One region of the Bradyrhizobium sp. USDA 4452 genome, then DNA from elsewhere that is predicted to be linked to it. Evidence: predicted binding sites of a transcription regulator. Region 1 holds the regulator's gene; each other region holds the start of a gene.
The links. Region 1 encodes LexA, which represses DNA repair genes until DNA is damaged. Its sites were predicted from a motif close to TGTTCNNNNTGTGTTCNG; they were not measured.
Positions count from the first base shown of each region.

Region 1 (4,192 bases):
GCCGTTGCCAGGCGAGGGTCCGGCCGGCAGCTCGAACAGGCCAAGATGATACTCGTCAGAGTCGGGGTCGGCATCGGGCTTCTTGACGAGGGTGAAGGAAGCCTCGGGAAACTGCTCCCAGACCTTCAGATCGTCAGCCGTTACCGTCAGCCAGCCGAACCGGAACATGTAGCGGCCCGGTTCCGTGACCCGTCCAGCCTTTTGCCAAGTGACCTTATCGACCACCGCGCACGTCCTCCGTGTACGATGATGCGCCAAGGTGGCCGCTGACGCAAATCTCCTTCTGCGCCCCGGAACCTGACGTCCGGGGTCGCTCCAAATCGCTTAGGTCACTCGCCGCCGGATGGTTCATCCCGCGGTGACGATGCGTTCAACCCAAAAACAGCGACGCGAATGCAGAGGGCCGCCGCTCCACAACCTTCGGCTTCTGCTCGACCGGCGGATGCAGTGCCGGCAATTGCAGCACGCTGACGCGTTGTCCCTCGACGAGCTGGGTCACCAGCACATGGCTGCCGTCGGGGAATTCGACCGCGTCATGATGGCGGTCGGGAACGTCGGGCTCGACTTCGTTGAACACGCCGACGCGGAAATTCATCGTCTTGGTCCAGATCCAGCGGCTGTCGTAGCGAACGTTCTCGGCGAAAGCGAGCTCGGTGCCCGGCAGCATGCAGACCGCGACGTTGGGATCGTTCTCCGAAGCAAAGCCGCGGGTCGACGTGCCGCGGAAAGTCGTGGTGATCAGCGTCTCTCCAACAATGGCGGGGCGCGACGCCACGGCGTGCAGACTATAGTCACACATCGGATGGCTCCTCTAATCGAGGTAGCGACCCGTGCCTCTCCTTGAGGCATAGGGCCTCTACCAGAGTGGACGATAGCGAACGAGTGTCTCCTCGTTTCTGGGCGATTGTACGACTGCTCGACCAACGCCCCCGATCACAAACACGCGACGCTGCGCGAGAGGTGTCGGAGCGCATCGGGCAACCAGCACGTTACGCTATCATGCAAGGAACGATCCGATGTGTCGCTCGTTCCCTGCCGCCGCAAGTATTTGAAAATCAGTACTTGCGATAGAGACCGATCAGCTTGCCCTGGATGCGGACCCGGTTCGGCGGCAGAATGCGCACTTCATAGGCGGTGTTGGCCGGCTCCAGCGCAATCGATGCGCCGCGGCGGCGGAAGCGCTTTAGGGTAGCCTCCTCCTCGTCGATCAGCGCCACCACGATGTCGCCGGTGTTGGCGACGTCGTTGCGCTGGATCAGCGCCATGTCGCCGTCGAGGATGCCGGCATCGACCATCGAATCGCCGCGCACTTCCAGCGCATAGTGCTCACCGGCGCCGAGCATGTCGGGCGGCACGCTGATGGTGTGGCTGCGGGTCTGCAGCGCCTCGATCGGCGTACCGGCGGCAATCCGGCCCATCACGGGGACCGCGACCGGACGGTTGCCGTCGTCCTCGGCGATCGGCGGGGTGCTGGCGCGCTTGCCGAGGGTGCCTTCGATGACGCTCGGCGTGAAGCCGCGGCGGCCGTTGCCGCCTCCGGCCGACAGCTCAGGGAGCTTGATGACCTCGATGGCGCGGGCGCGGTTGGGCAGGCGGCGAATGAAGCCGCGCTCCTCCAGCGCAGTGATCAGGCGGTGGATTCCGGACTTCGAGCGCAGGTCGAGCGCATCCTTCATCTCGTCGAACGAGGGCGGTACGCCGGCCTCCTTCAGACGTTCATTGATGAAACGCAGTAGTTCGTACTGTTTGCGCGTGAGCATCTCGAGTATTCCCCCGGTTGGTAGCGTCGTTCGATTCCGAGACTCTACAGGTGCGCCTGCAGGCGGGACCTGACCTCAGGAGCGCGGTGCTCAGTACAAGCGCTTCCTGGATGGTCTCCCGTTTGTAGACACCAGCACTCGAAACAAATCATGAACGGACACTATATGTTCGATATGTGTTCCGCAACCACTTAATTTCAGGTGAACGCGTTCTGCAACGCGTAATCGGCGGGCCGCGAAAGCCTCACTCCGGCAGCATCAGGATCTCGCATTCGTTGCCTGTGAGGGCGGCGGGCGCAAACGGCGGACGCACGAGAAGTGCGCGTGCCGCAGCGAGATTCCCGAGCAGCGAGGAGTCCTGCTGCATCACGGGCGTTGCGATCAGCGTGCCGTCTTCGCGCTCGTCGAGGCGCGCGCGCAGATAGTCCTCGCGCTGGTCGTTGGCAGCGAGGTCGCGGCCGAGCAGGGCGTTCGCGCGGGCATGATGGACAGTCTTTCGGCCGCTCAGCGCCCGAATCAAGGGCACCAGGAACAGGAAGGCGCAGACATAGGAGGACACCGGATTGCCGGGCAGGCCGATCACCCGCATCGGCCCCAACCGGCCATGCATCATCGGCTTGCCGGGCCGCATCGCGATCCGCCAGAACGCCATCTCGACGCCCTCGGCCTCCAGCGACTGCTTGACCACGTCGTGGTCGCCGACCGAGGCGCCGCCGGTCGTGATCAGGATGTCCGCGCCGGTGTCGCGGGCCCGCCGGACGCCGGCGGTGGTCGCCTCCACCGTATCGGCGGCAATCCCGAGATCGACGGTCTCGGCGCCTTCGGCGCGCGCCAGCGCCCGCAGCGCATAGCCGTTGGAATAGACGATCTGGCCGGGGCCAGGCTCCGAGCCCGGCATCACCAGCTCGTCGCCGGTCGCCAGCACCGCGACCTTCGGACGGCGGTGCACCGCAAGGTCCGGATAGTTCATGGCCGCCGCGAGCGACAGCGCGCGGTCCGAGAGGCGGCTGCCGGCTTCGAGCAGCACGTCGCCCTCACGGAAGTCGACGCCGGCGGGGCGGATGTGCCGTCCGGCGGCAGCCGGCTCGGTGATCGTGATGTGGTCGCCGTCGACGGTGGTGTCTTCCTGGATGATGACGGCGTCGGCGCCATGGGGGATCACGCCGCCGGTGAAGATCCGCACCGCTTCGCCCGGGCCAACCCTGCGCTCGAACGGCCGGCCGGCAGCGACTTCGCCGATCACCTTGAGCCGGGCCTTCAGATCACCGGCGTCCGCCGCGCGCACGGCATAGCCGTCCATCGCCGACATCGGCTGCGGCGGCTGGGTGCGGCGTGCGGCGAGGTCGCGCGCCAGGGTGCGATGGTAGGCGGCATCGAGCGCGACCATCTCCTCCGGCAGCGGGTTGGCGCCGGAAAGCACGGCGGACAGGGCATCGGCAACCGGCATCAGCGCCACGCTCAGAACTCCTCACGTCCTAATCACAGACCAAGTGCGGCCAGAGCCCTCGCCACGTCATCCGTCGATGTCACGTGGATGGCATGAAGGCCGCGCGCCCGCGCCCCTTCGATATTGGCGGCCAAATCGTCGAAAAACAGGATCCGCGACGCCGGCACGCCGATGGCTTTTACCACATGATCGTAGGCCTCGGCGTCGGGTTTCCGGTGCCCGATCGTCGAGGACAGGAAGACGGTGCGGAAATGGCTGAGCACCTCGGAATGGATCACGGAGAAATGCGCGACATGGGCCGGATTGGTGTTGGAGAAGGCGTAGAGCGGCATCCGCTGAGCGGCGGTCGCGAGCAGGGGGGCGATGCCCGGCATCTCGCCGGTGAAGATCGCGTTCCAGCCTTCGAGGAACTGCGCATCGGTGAGGTCGATGCCGAGCGTCCGGCGCAGGTTCGCGAAGAACGCTGCGTCGTCGATCCGGCCGATCTCGTGATGCTTGAAGCTGTCGTCGACGACGAAGCGCGTGGCAAGGTCGGCCGGCGCGCAGCCGGCATGCTGCGCCCAGTGCGCCATCACCTTCTCGAAGTCGATGTCGAGCACGACGCGGCCGATATCGAACAGCAGCACGTCGACGGAATCGGGAGAGAGTTGCGAGGTCATTGCGTGAAACTGTGTACGAGAATTGCCGGCGGGCGGCAATGTCCCCGATTTGTGCGGCAGGCATGCGACGACAGGGCAGGGTGTCGACCCTGCGGCCCGGGGTCGTGCGACAGTTGAGGCTTGGGGCAATCGGTCCTGGCCTTCGCCGGGACGACACTAAATGTGTGGCGCCGCCTGCATCCCGATCGTCGTCCCTGGCGAATGCCGGCAACCCAAAACCAAGGGCGCGTGTTGTCAATGAGGGCTGTGGCCCCGGCGTCGCGCAACAATCACCTTCAAGCGACTTGTTGCTTACCTCTCATATCCTGGAGAGCGCGAGGCCGAGG
Region 1 covers NZ_JBSSGK010000001.1:43,346-47,537, forward strand. Annotated here, with positions in the region: gene ACVISU_RS00380 (hypothetical protein) at 1-1, shown strand, start outside; gene ACVISU_RS00385 (hypothetical protein) at 1-225, opposite strand, end outside; gene ACVISU_RS00390 (hypothetical protein) at 371-799, opposite strand; gene lexA (transcriptional repressor LexA) at 1,056-1,760, opposite strand; gene ACVISU_RS00400 (molybdopterin molybdotransferase MoeA) at 2,005-3,216, opposite strand; gene ACVISU_RS00405 (HAD family hydrolase) at 3,240-3,866, opposite strand.

Region 2 (4,192 bases), 3.0 Mb from region 1:
AATATCTCTACGTCGATCTCGCCAACAGCAACTTCACGATCACCGGCGGCGCGTCGAACGGCTACAGCTTCAGCCTGGTGCGCGCCGGCATCAACTATCATTTCTGAGAACAAGAAAACGTCAGACATCAACTCCCGGCCGCGTCTCGCGCGGCCGGGTTTCTCTTTGTGCTGATCACGTCGACATCGCGCGCTGCTGCATGAACGCCGCGGCGTCCGCGAAACCAGCCGGACGGCCGCACGCATCTGATATGCGGGCACCGTCAATCGCGTCCGCATCATGCAGCTGGTCGTGCAGCGAGCGCGAGCCACGCGCCGTGCAGTCAACTCACACGCAACGCTTCATTCGCCGTTCATCACGAGCCACGCACCGCGCGCGCTCATCATGAAACCACCAGGTTGACCGCCTTCGGGCCCTTGCCCTTCTTGTCGGGTTCAACCTCGAACGTAATGCGCTGTCCTTCAGTCAGGTCCTTCAACCCTGCACGCTCGACAGCCGTGATGTGAACGAACACATCGCGGCCGCCATCGTCAGGCTTGATGAAGCCATAGCCACGCTCTCCGTTGAAGAACTTGACTGTCCCAGTCATGGCCATCGGGAAACTCCTCCCCCGTATTGCTCCACCGCTACGCGCACGCCGCGTAGCGGTTGACCGACATTCGCTTGTCGGAAGCTTGGCCACCTGAACAGGCCGGCGTCACGCCGCCGGTCTGCCTGGATTTTATTTCGGCCTTGTCACTCCGCCGCAACCATTCGCGGAAGCGGAACGTAAAGCCAGTCGTAACAGGATGAGCATAATACGGTTCCGCGCGCGTTGCCTATGCTCAAATAGAACTTTTCGGTGGGGCTACCGATCAAGGTTTAGGCGTTTCGAGTCTGAAGCGTCCGGCGCCGCCTTGACCAAGCGGTCGCTCGAGTTCGGGCAGGATGATCTTCAGCTCGCCCGCCAGCGTCCACGGCGGATTCACTATCAAAAGGCCCGTGGAAACGAGGCCGGAATCCGCTTCTTGCGGCGCCACACTGAATTCCAAGCGCAAGCATTTACCTGCGGGGCGGCTCGTCGCCGTTGCTGCAGCCACGCTGCGTGCGAGCTCGTCGGAAGCTCTCCGGGATTTTACGGGGTACCACAAAAGGTACGCGCCGGTCGGCCACTTCGCGAACGCCGCCGTGAAGGCACTGGCCAGTCGCTCGAACTCGTCCTTCGCTTCGAATGGCGGATCGATCAGCACCAGGCCGCGCCGCTCGTTCGGCGGCACGAATGCGGGCAACGCCATCCAGCCATCGAGATCGACGACGCGCGCCTGCGCATCGCGTCGCAATGCATCGATCAATTGCTTGCGCGCCACGGGCTCGATCTCGCAGGCCGTCAGACGGTCTTGCGGACGCAGCAGCGCCCGCGCGATCAACGGCGAGCCGGGATAGGCTTTCAGTTCGCCTCTCGGATTGAATGCTCTGACGATGTCGAGATAGGGCGCGATCAGCGGCAGCGCCTTGTCGGTGAGTCGCGCCTGCATCAGCCGCGCGATGCCGGTCAGCCATTCGCCGCCGCGCTGCGCTTCGCTCGACGTCAAATCATAAAGGCCGGCGCCGGCATGAGTGTCGATGACGCGGAACGGCGCCTGCTTTTCCTGCAGGTAGGTGAGCATGCGCACCAGCACGATGTGCTTGATGACGTCGGCAAAGCTGCCGGCGTGAAAGGCGTGGCGATAGTTCATGCGATGACGCTGCGCTCCAGAGGGTGCGCATGTTGTACTGCGTCATGCCCGGCCTGTCCCGGGCATCATGCCTTGTTTCGCTGGTTTCGTGATGGCGTCGATGGCCGGGACACAAGCGCGACGACGCGCGTCTGCCCGGCCATGACGTGGACGAGACGTCAGCCGCCGCGAACCGGCGGCATCAGCACCTGATCGCGGCGGCAGGCGCGGCGATCGATTTCCTCGCAGGAGCGGAATTGCAGATCCTTGCTGAGGCAAATCCGCACCTCGCTGAGTCGCTTGCTGTCGCAAGTCACCGAGATCGCCGAGTTGCTGAGCCCCGGATTGGCCTTGATGAACGCCGTCTCCAGGTCGTCGGGCGCGATCGTCTTCGGCTCCGTCAATTGCAGGAATTCCTCGGGGATCTTCACTGCGGCGCGAGCCTTGCGGATGGCTTCGAAATAGGCGCGCTCGCCGAGGCCGGAGCAGGTGCCGTGCTTGTCCCACTCGTTGTAGATCAGCCCGGGCGCCGGCATCAGGTCGAGCATCGAGGTCATGATGTTGCGGGCGAGGCGGGGCGAGGGCCGTTGGCAGTATTCCGGAAAGCCCCGCTCATATTGCGGCCACAGCCCGTGCACCACGAAGGAATAGGGCCGCCCGCCGCACTGTGCCTGCGTGCCGCGGCCGTTGTTGCCGCGCTCGCTCGCCGCCTCGCAGAACGAGGGCGACCACGACAGCGACAGCACATAGAAATCGAACTCGCCCGGCGCATTCTGCCGGCGATCCTGGGCCGAGGCCCCCGTCGCACCGCACAGGGCAAAGGCAACTGAAATCAGAAACCGGGAAATTGTGTCCAACCGAGGCATCAAACGCTCCCTCACACGACCGTCCAGAACCTAGCAGGCCATCGGAACATTTCAAGAACAAAAGCCGCCGACTGGATGGCGGCGGCTTCCGTTTTGACCGAATTGGTCGGGGATCAGGGCCGGGCGGCCTTGCAGGACGGGTTATAGGCCCAGTTGCGGTCGAGCCCAGCGACGCACCACTCGACGCCCTGGCTGAGGCCGGCAAAGCCGCCGTCCTCGATGATCGAATAGTGCACCTTGCGGACCTTGCCGTCGCTCAGCATCGCATCGCCCGAGCAATAGCGGCGCGGAATGTTATCCGACTGCCAGGGACGGAACGCGGTTTCGTGAATCCGGTTGTAGCCGGTGATCACGAGCGGCGAATTCCAGAAGGTGGCTTCCTTTTCGTGGAATTGCGAGCTGATAACCGGCAGTGCCCTCTCGCACGGGGCCACATTGCCGTCATAGCGCGGGCCGGACAGCCAGAAATTCAGCTCGAACGGATTGGCGGCCTGAGCCGTACCCCCGAACGCCAGAAGGCCGACCACGAGCGCGGCGCCGAGGCCGAGCGTATGGCTGAGTTTATTGGGGGAGTTGAACAGGTTGCGCATGGGAATCCACCCGATGATCCGATGCCGCGGACGGTGCCGTGAAGCCCCGGCAAGGTCAAGTGCAGCGCGGCAACACCTGCCGAGAAGTCCACCGCCGGTAGCCCGCTCGTTCTTTTCATGCTCGCCGGCGCACTCTATGTTGGTCGCAAGCGAAATGGAGTCTGCGATGCGAAGGAAATTGGCCGCGTGCCTAGTTGCCGTTAGCGGGATGCTGGCCGTTGGTCCGGCGCAAGCCGACTGGATGCAGCCGGTGCCGCCGTTCAAGGGCAATGATACCGGCGGTATCATCGCCTATACGCTGGCGGCCCAGACCGACGCGCGGCAGCTCGCCGTCGACCACTGCGCCTCCTACGGCAAGGTGGTCAAGTTCCTTGGGGTGCAGCGCTACCCGGGCGGCTACATCTCCTTCGCCTGCCGCTGGGTGCCCTATGGTTCGGCCGAGAGGCCGGTGCGCACGCTGTACTGAGCGCGCTCCAGATCCTCCAAACGTTCAGCCGGGAGCTCACCGCATGACCCGACAGCTTGCCTTGCTTGGTTCTGCTGTTTGCGTTGTCCTGTCCACCGGTGCCGCGAGCGCCGTCGACCTGCCGATCCGCAAGGCCGGTCTGTGGGAGATGAAAATGGTGCGCACCGGCGGGCCGATGCCGGAAATCACCATGCAGCACTGCACTGACGAGACCACCGACAAGGAGATGAGCGCGGCGGCCTCGCCGATGGCCAAGGAAGTCTGCTCCAAGCAAGACATCCAGAAGACCGCGACCGGCTATGTCAGCGACAGCGTGTGCAGCGTCGCCGGCATGTCGATGCAGAGCCATGCCGAGATCGTCGGCGATTTCAATTCCGCCTACACCGTCAAGAGCACCTCGCACGCGGAAGGCGGCGCGGCCGGCTCACGCGACACCACGATGACCATCGAGGCGAAATGGCTCGGCGCCTGCAAGAGCGACCAGAAGCCGGGTGACATCATCATGCCGGGCGGCATGAAGATGAACGTCAAGGACATGGAAAAGCTGAAGGGCCTCCTGCCCAAACAGAAGTAGCG
Region 2 covers NZ_JBSSGK010000001.1:2,998,301-3,002,492, reverse strand. Annotated here, with positions in the region: gene ACVISU_RS14450 (outer membrane protein) at 1-107, shown strand, start outside; gene ACVISU_RS14445 (cold-shock protein) at 383-595, opposite strand; gene ACVISU_RS14440 (23S rRNA (adenine(2030)-N(6))-methyltransferase RlmJ) at 855-1,715, opposite strand; gene ACVISU_RS14435 (ribonuclease T2 family protein) at 1,874-2,560, opposite strand; gene ACVISU_RS14430 (hypothetical protein) at 2,674-3,150, opposite strand; gene ACVISU_RS14425 (hypothetical protein) at 3,317-3,616, shown strand; gene ACVISU_RS14420 (DUF3617 domain-containing protein) at 3,660-4,190, shown strand.
Region 2: ACVISU_RS14435 (ribonuclease T2 family protein) is a predicted target of LexA. The motif match lies at 2,603-2,620, and genes of this name have one in related genera.

Region 3 (4,192 bases), 7.7 Mb from region 1:
ATCCTGATCGCGGTGTCCGTGGCTGCGTCCGAGCCCGAGATTGTTCAGCTCGCGGTCGATCCGCAGCTGTACGCGGCGGATCGCCAGCAGGTCGAGTTTTGCTTCGGTCTTGCCCGTGAAGACCCGATCGCCGATCTGGAAACGCCATTTCCAGACGCCGGGCATGAGCTGAGTGACGGTGAATTCGACGCCCTTGTGGATCATCTGGAACGGTTCCGCGAATGAATGGCGGTCGTCGATATCTAAATCAGAAGTTGTAGCAATAATTGACACCCGTCAAACGATAGAGTGAATCGTCGCGCCCGTTCGGACGTCGTTGTGAATCCCGAAGTGGATCCGTTCGCCGGCGGCGTCGCCTTGCCTCGGGATGCGCAATCGGTGCGTCGGCCGGAGAAGGGAGTGTTACGAACACTGCCGGAACCCGAGTCTTCTCGTGAACGCTACGTAGTTTTTTTGGGCGTCAGGAGGGGTACCAAGGTAGTATGCAGATTGTGCCACCGGCTCCGCCAAATCCTTCTGTAACTCATTGATTATCTCATGCAGTCGAGACGAACGCCGAGCCCTGCTCGCGGAACTTTGTTCTGCCCCGGAGAACTACGGATCGCACTGCGCCGCAGCCCAAATGCTTCGACAATGGCTCCCGTCGGCGCGTTCGGATCCGCGGGTTTCGTTCGGACCGATGCCTGACAGCGCAACGCCGCCCGCTTGAAATGCTTGCGGACGGCGCCGGCCCTAGCCCCAGGAAGGTGTGCAAAATCCTGTAGCCGGAAGCCTATACAATCTGTGCGACAGGACATGTCCCAAATTGGCTATCACGGCGATCAATCCGGACCGCGCCGCCTCGGCGCTTCAGCGCGCTGGGGTCACCTCCGGAAAATCGCTTCGCACTTTTCCGGATCATGCTTTAGGCCACTCCGTATCCTTCCGGAATTGTTGCGAGCGCGAGGAGAACTAGGATTTTGGAGCCGGGGCAGGTTTTCAATTCGGATGATTTTCAGATTTACCCGGCGGGCCGTTCGCGTGACGCGGCCCTCTCATTTCCACTAAGCGGCCCCTTCGCAGGGGCCGTTTCTTCTCAGTTCAGAGTTGCTTTGTTCTATCGTAGATGCGGCAAAAGCCCTTCTGACGTCCAAGCGAACCCCACTTCAGAATCCGGAGTTTGCTGCCATGTTCAAAACGGGCGGCCTTCATATGAATTCGAAAGAGCCCGCCAATACCATTGGGTCCGTTTGACGCGGCGTATGGCTGAGTCGGCGATGTGGTGCGCGTTGGGGGCGGAACTTGGGGCCTTAGGGAGTGGTACCCGAACCGCAGCTTCAAGGTGAAGGACGACGACAAGAAGGAAGACAAGCGTCCTCAAGACGCAGCGGCCAAAGACGAACCAGAATTCATGAAATGAAGAGGCCGCCAACTGAGGCGGCCTTACTGATCGCTCCTAGCCGCGAAGATTTGTCCGCAATCACATTGAAAGGTCAACAGATAGCCGCGCGATCCCGGATCAGCACGCTCTTTACCCATGAGCTTCATGCTTCGCGAGCAATACGGGCACGGGAACGCGCTCATCTCCCATTGCTGTTTTTCCTGGCTGCGCTTCGTCAAACCGGGCTCCCCGGCGGCTCGGGGTGCAGTTGACCCTTCCGATTTTCGTGATGCTCAATGAGCTTCTTGATGGCGTCCAGCGTCTGCTGATCGGTGATGTTTCTGGCAAGCGTCCGGTAGTGGTTGCTGATCCCATCCAGTTCGACACATCTCTCGCACAAGGCGCGCTCTCCACGTTTCGCGGGCGGGAGCGCAATGGTCTCTCAGTCACCGGTGACGGCCACGGATGGGCGGTGATGTGTGCCTAATAGCACGGCGGCAGATTCGTTCCCGAGGAACTGCGTTCACCCACGGAGACCACCGGGTCTTCCCTTAAGGAGAACCACGTAGGGAACGAGTTTGCCGCCCTATAGAAAACCGTTATGCCCAGAGGCGTGCATAGGGCTCGGTAGTCCTACTGAGAACGCCAAGAACATCCAGCTAAGCGATTTAGGACACTCTCAGATTCGAATTAGGACACGCGGGGTCAAATACGGACAGCACCGACCCATCAGAAAGAACATATTGCGAACGTAGAACAAACGTGGTACGAGACTCCCATCAACAACGCGTTCCGCCCGAGCCTCATCTCCCGTTTTTCCCGCTAGCGAATCCCCGCCATAAGGAGCACATCCCAAATGTCCGCTACTGCACTGCGTATCGTCGAAGGATCCTCCATGGACAAGTCCAAGGCCCTCTCAGCCGCGCTCTCCCAGATCGAGCGCCAGTTCGGCAAGGGCTCGGTGATGAAGCTCGGCAAGAACGACCGTTCGATGGATGTCGAGACGGTGTCCTCGGGGTCGCTGGGGCTCGACATTGCGCTCGGCGTCGGCGGCCTGCCGAAGGGGCGTGTCGTCGAGATCTACGGGCCGGAATCGTCGGGCAAGACCACGTTGGCGCTGCACACCGTGGCGGAAGGCCAGAAGAAGGGCGGCATCTGCGCCTTCATCGACGCCGAACATGCGCTCGACCCGGTTTATGCGCGCAAGCTCGGCGTCAACATCGACGAGCTCCTGATCTCGCAGCCCGACACCGGCGAGCAGGCGTTGGAGATTTGCGACACGCTGGTGCGCTCCGGTGCGGTCGACGTGCTGGTGGTCGATTCGGTCGCGGCGCTGGTGCCGAAGGCCGAACTCGAGGGCGAGATGGGCGATGCGCTGCCGGGCCTGCAGGCACGCCTCATGAGCCAGGCGCTGCGCAAGCTCACCGCCTCGATCAACAAGTCCCACACCATGGTGATCTTCATCAACCAGATCCGCATGAAGATCGGCGTGATGTACGGCTCGCCGGAGACCACCACCGGCGGCAACGCGCTGAAATTCTATGCCTCGGTCCGCCTCGACATCCGCCGCATCGGCGCGATCAAGGAGCGCGACGAGGTGGTCGGCAACACCACCCGCGTCAAGGTGGTGAAGAACAAGCTGGCGCCGCCCTTCAAGCAGGTCGAGTTCGACATCATGTACGGCGAGGGCGTCTCCAAGATGGGCGAGATCCTCGACCTCGGCGTCAAGGCCGGCATCGTCGAGAAGTCCGGCGCCTGGTTCTCCTATGACAGCCAGCGGCTCGGCCAGGGGCGCGAGAATTCGAAGGCGTTCCTGAAGGCGAATCCCGACATCACCGCCAAGATCGAGGCGGCGATCCGGCAAAACTCCGGCCTGATCTCCGAGCAGATCCTCGCCGGTACGCCCGAGCGCGACGCCGAGGGCGAAGAGCCCGCCGACGAGTAAGCCTGAGGCATGATCCGGAAAAGAGCGAAGCAATTTTCCGGAAAGATCATGCTCAAGCGATCAAATCATTTCGCTGCAAGCGGGCGCTGAGGACGTTGAGTTGCCGACGTCTTCGGCGCCTGTTTGGTTTTGCGCGGCGTTGAAACCGATATCTGGCGCTTACCCGCGCGCCAGCGCCTTTTCCCGGTTCGCGACCAGCGCGCGCAAGTCTTCCGTCACGGCGACCGATTGATGCGTCTTCTGGTCGGTCGCGACCCAGATGATCTCGCCGGTGGCGCGCAGGTCCTCGGAGCCCTTGGCGAAGATCGCGAGCGCAAGCACGATCGAGGAGCGGCCGATCCTGGCGACGCGGACGCAGACCTCGATGTCCTCATCGAACCGGATCGGCGCCTTGTATTCGACGACCGACTTCACGGTGTGAAAGTCGATGCCGGTCCGCGCCACCTCGCCGAGATAGTCGTAGCCGAGCGCGCGGAAATACTCTGTTATCGCGGTGTCGAAATAGGTCAGGTAGTGCGCGTTGAACACCACGGCCTGTGCGTCGACCTCGGAATAGCGGACGCGAAACGGGAAGTGGAACCAGAATTCCTCGCGCATGTTTCCTCCTGCCGCAGGCAGCCTCTGTTTGTCGCGCGATCAGTGGCTGTCGATTGCAGTCTCTTATGACGTGATGTGCAGTGATGGGCTTCGCGGAGTTTATCATCGGGCCGCGCTTTGCGCGGACCCGTTGGCTCCACCCATCCTACACCAACCTTGATCGTCGCCCGCGCTATTCCGCCGCCTGCGCATAATCCTCGATCGGCGGGCACGAGCACACCAGATTGCGATCGCCATAGACGTTGTCGACGCGGCCGACCGGGCTCCAGTATTTGTCGGAGCGCGACACG
Region 3 covers NZ_JBSSGK010000001.1:7,703,495-7,707,686, forward strand. Annotated here, with positions in the region: gene ACVISU_RS36290 (hypothetical protein) at 1-204, opposite strand, end outside; gene ACVISU_RS36295 (hypothetical protein) at 1,623-1,847, shown strand; gene recA (recombinase RecA) at 2,217-3,305, shown strand; gene ACVISU_RS36305 (acyl-CoA thioesterase) at 3,465-3,902, opposite strand; gene gcvP (aminomethyl-transferring glycine dehydrogenase) at 4,075-4,192, opposite strand, start outside.
Region 3: recA (recombinase RecA) is a predicted target of LexA. The motif match lies at 2,095-2,112, and genes of this name have one in related genera.

Region 4 (4,192 bases), 1.4 Mb from region 1:
GCGGTTCGGTCGCCTCATTCGCGATCATAGCGCCGGCGGTGCGCTCCGCGCTTGCGATCAATGGCTTAATCATCGAGGCCTCGGGCAGGTTCCTCCAGTATTTCTGTGGCATCTCGGTCTGCATCGCCTTCACCTTCAGCCGCGCCGGATTGAAAATTGCTGCGTAATAACTCCGCCAGGTTTCCTCGAGCCGGTCCTCCGTCGGCGCCTCGGACTTGGCAACGCCTGCCGTGAACGCGATCTCGTGGCCGTCCCAATGTGCGCAGACATCGGGCGTGAGGATCGACCAAGGCATGTCGGCAAAGCGCTTGGCGAAAAACGGCGCGGCGAGTTCGACGATGTGATGCTCCGGCTCGAACCAGGCGACGAAATGCGTATTCACGCGGCCGACTTCACGGAATCGGACGAAAGCGTGCATCTTGTGCTCATCGCGATGCACTGCGCGCGCCATGGCGCTGACCCCGGCAACATCGGGATCGGTGGCGACGCTGAGCAGGTCATGGTGACTGCGCAGCCGCCACAACAGGCGATAGAGCAGGGCGAACCGCTCGGGGTCGCGATGCAGGATCGCCGCTTTCGCCAGTTCGACGAATTTGGCTGGCACGTTGAAAGTGCCTTCCGTCGCTTCAGGAAGGTCATTCGTCTCGGTTGAAAACAATTCCGGCGTACCGCCGCGTACCGTCCAGGTCACGTCCTGGGGCTTCACCTGGTTCAGCGCCAGCCGCCGTGCGGCCTGTCGCCAGCCGTCGAAATCGGTTTCGCTGTCGAGGGTGATGGTATGCATCAAAACCCAAATCCCAATTGCTTCGCCGGCGGACGAAACCGCTCCGCCAATCCGGCAGCGTCGAGCAAGCGTACCGAGGGGCGGTGGTCACTGAGAACGATGAACGGCAGCGCCTTGTTCCTTGGGATGTGCAACCGAGCCAGGTCGGCGACGCGGATCGAGGTGACGCCGCGCGTCGCGATGATACGGTCGACTGCCTTGCGGCCGAAGCCGGGCACGCGTAGCAATTCCTCGCGGCTGGCGCGGTTAACGTCGAGCGGAAAGCGCTCGCGGTGGCGCAGTGCCCAGGCGAGCTTCGGATCGATGTCGAGCGGCAGCATGCCGCTTCCGTGTCCATCGACGATTTCGCCGACATCGAAACCGTAGAACCGCATCAGCCAATCGGCCTGATAGAGCCTGTGCTCGCGCACCAGCGGTGGCGCGATCAGCGGCAAGGCGCGGCTGGCATCGGGGATCGGGCTGAATGCGGAATAATAGACGCGCTTGAGCCGATAGGCGCCATAGAGATTGGCGCTGGTCTTGAGGATGGTTTGATCGCTTGCGCTGTCCGCGCCGACGATCATCTGGGTGCTCTGGCCGGCGGGCGCAAAGCGTGGCGGCCTCGCTTTCGTCGCGGGCCTTTCCGCGGCTTCGTCGAGCTTCAGCCGCAGTCGTCCCATGGTGCGGCGGATCGCACGCACGTCTTTCTCCGGCGCAAGCCTGGCGAGGCTGGTCTCCTCCGGCATCTCGATGTTGATGGAAAGGCGATCGGCATACTTGCCGGCCTCCGCAATCAGCGCGTCATCGGCTTCGGGAATGGTTTTCAGATGGATGTAGCCGCGGAAGTGATGCTCATCGCGCAGTTTTCGCGCGACGCTCACCACCTGTTCCATCGTGTAATCGGCGCTGCGGATGATGCCGGAAGAGAGGAACAGTCCCTCGATATAGTTGCGCCGATAGAAGTCGAGCGTCAGCTTCACCACTTCGTCGATGGTGAAGCGGGCGCGCGGCACGTTGGAGGAGGCGCGGTTGACGCAATACAGGCAGTCGTAGTTGCAGGCGTTGGTGAGCAGCACCTTCAGCAGCGAAATGCAGCGGCCGTCTGGCGCATAGGAATGACAGATGCCCATGCCGGGCGCGGTCGAGCCGAGACCCTTGCCATCGCTGGAATCCCGCTGCTCGGTGCCCGAGGAGGCGCAGGAGGCATCGTATTTCGCGGCGTCCGCCAGGATTTCCAGCTTGCGTTGCACGTCCATCGTGAATCCCTTTGATTCCGCTGATGAATCAGAAAAATTCGCAATCCGATTGACTCATCAGGGGCTGTTAGCTTTATATTAGAACATACCATGAACAATTGAGCCAGTCGCTGGTTCTCTGTTCAGGCAGTGACGGCCTCAAATTTTCAAGTTGAAGGAGCGGCGCATATGAATGGCGCACGCACGGGTACGCTTGCGTCTCTGCGCGGCAGCATCGCGCGCATCGAGGCGCCATCGGAGGCGGCGATGCCAAGCCGCCTCGCGCTCGGACACACCAGCGCGGACGCGATGCTGCGCGGCGGGCTTGCTCCGGCTGCGCTGCACGAGGTGTTCGCGGCCGGCCATCAGGGCGGCGCTGCGACCGGCTTCATCACGGGGCTCGCCGGACGGATATCAGCGCGCAAGCCGCTGGTCTGGGTGCGGCAGGATTTTTCCGATCGCGAAAACGGCGCGCTGTCGATGCACGGGCTCGCCGAGTTCGGCCTCGATCCGCGCCTCTTGGTCACCGTGCGCGCCGCCGATGTCGACAGCGCTCTGCGCACCGCGGCCGACGCGCTCGCCTGCGATGCGCTCGGCGCCGTGGTGCTCGAAATCTGGGGCGATGCGCGCCAGCTCGATCTCGTCGCCAGCCGCAAACTGACCCTGGCCGCGCAAGCCTCCGGCGTCACCGCGCTGCTGCTGCGGATCGCGGCGACGCCGATCCCTTCGACCGCGGAGACGCGCTGGATCGTGCGCGCGGCGCATTCGCCGCCGGGCAATGCCGCAAGCGCCTGGGGCGCGCCGCGCTTCGAGGCCGAACTCGTGCGTAACCGTCATGGCCCGGTCGGGCGATGGATCATGGAATGGAAATGTGATGAGTGCCAATTCAGTGAACCGTCGGCGTATCCTCAGCCTGTGGCTGCCGCGCCTGCCCATCGACCGCATCAAGCGCAAGCTCGCGCAGGACATCGCCTCGCAAGCTGAACTTGTTGCAGGCGAGCTGAGAGAACCGTCAAGTGAGGCGGGCACATTGGCAGGGCTCTCTCCCCCCTTGCGGGGGAGAGTTGGAGAGAGGGGGACCACGAACGACGGCGTAAGCGGCTTACCCCTCTCCCTCACCCTCCCCCGCAAGGGGGGAGGGAACCCGTCTGCCGATGCGTCCCTTACGAATAGCAAAGAACTCCCCAGCGTCGTCGTCGCAAAGGACCACAACGCGATCCTGCTGCATGCCATCGACGAGGCCGCGGTGCGCGCGGGGCTGTCGATCGGGCTGCCGCTCGCCAATGCGCGGGCGATCTGTCCGGAGCTCACGGTCTACGACGCCGATCCCGCCGCCGATCTGAAGACGCTGAACGACATCGCCGACTGGTGCGACCGCTTCACGCCGCTGGTCGCGCTCGATCCGCCATACGGCCTGTTCCTCGACATCACCGGCTGCGCGCATCTGTTCGGCGGCGAGCGTGCGCTGCTGCAGATCGTCCTCAATGCGCTGAGCCGGCGCGGCTTTGCCGTCAGTGCGGCGATATCAGGCACCTCGATCGCGGCGCGCACGGTGACGCGTCATGCCTCGGGGCAGGTCATCGCCGATGGCGCGGAGGCGCAGGCGGTCGGCCCGCTGCCGGTGTCGGCGCTCGGCGCCGATCCTGCCGTCACCACCGGCCTGCGCCGCGCCGGGTTGAAGACCATCGGCGATGTTGCCTCGCGCGCGCCGCACGAGATATCGGCGCGGTTCGGCTCGGCCTTCACCACCTTGCTCGGTTACGCGCTCGGGCAGGGCGATGCCCCGATCAGCCCACGCAAGCCGCTACCGGATTACATCGTCGAGAAGCGTTTCCCCGAGCCCATCGCGACCGACACCGTGATCGCTCTGACGCTCTCGAGCCTCGCCAAGATGCTGGTTGCGGCGATGGACAAGCAGGGCAAGGGTGCGCGGCAGCTGGAGGCGAGCTTCTTCCGCACCGATGGCGCGGTGCGCACGATCATGGTCGAGACCGGGCGTCCGGTGACGCGGCCGGAGATGATCGATCGCCTGTTCCGCGAGCGGCTCGATGCGCTCAACGATCCCCTCGATCCCGGCTTCGGCTTCGATCTCATCCGCCTCGCTGCCGGGCGCACCGAGATCGTGGTGCAGCAGCAGCGCGACCTCGACACGTCGGTGCACGACAATGACGAGGTCTCGGCGCTGATCGACCGC
Region 4 covers NZ_JBSSGK010000001.1:1,476,150-1,480,341, reverse strand. Annotated here, with positions in the region: gene ACVISU_RS07190 (UdgX family uracil-DNA binding protein) at 1-784, opposite strand, end outside; gene ACVISU_RS07185 (putative DNA modification/repair radical SAM protein) at 784-2,019, opposite strand; gene ACVISU_RS07180 (ImuA family protein) at 2,188-2,982, shown strand; gene ACVISU_RS07175 (Y-family DNA polymerase) at 3,050-4,192, shown strand, end outside.
Region 4: ACVISU_RS07180 (ImuA family protein) is a predicted target of LexA. The motif match lies at 2,099-2,116, and genes of this name have one in related genera.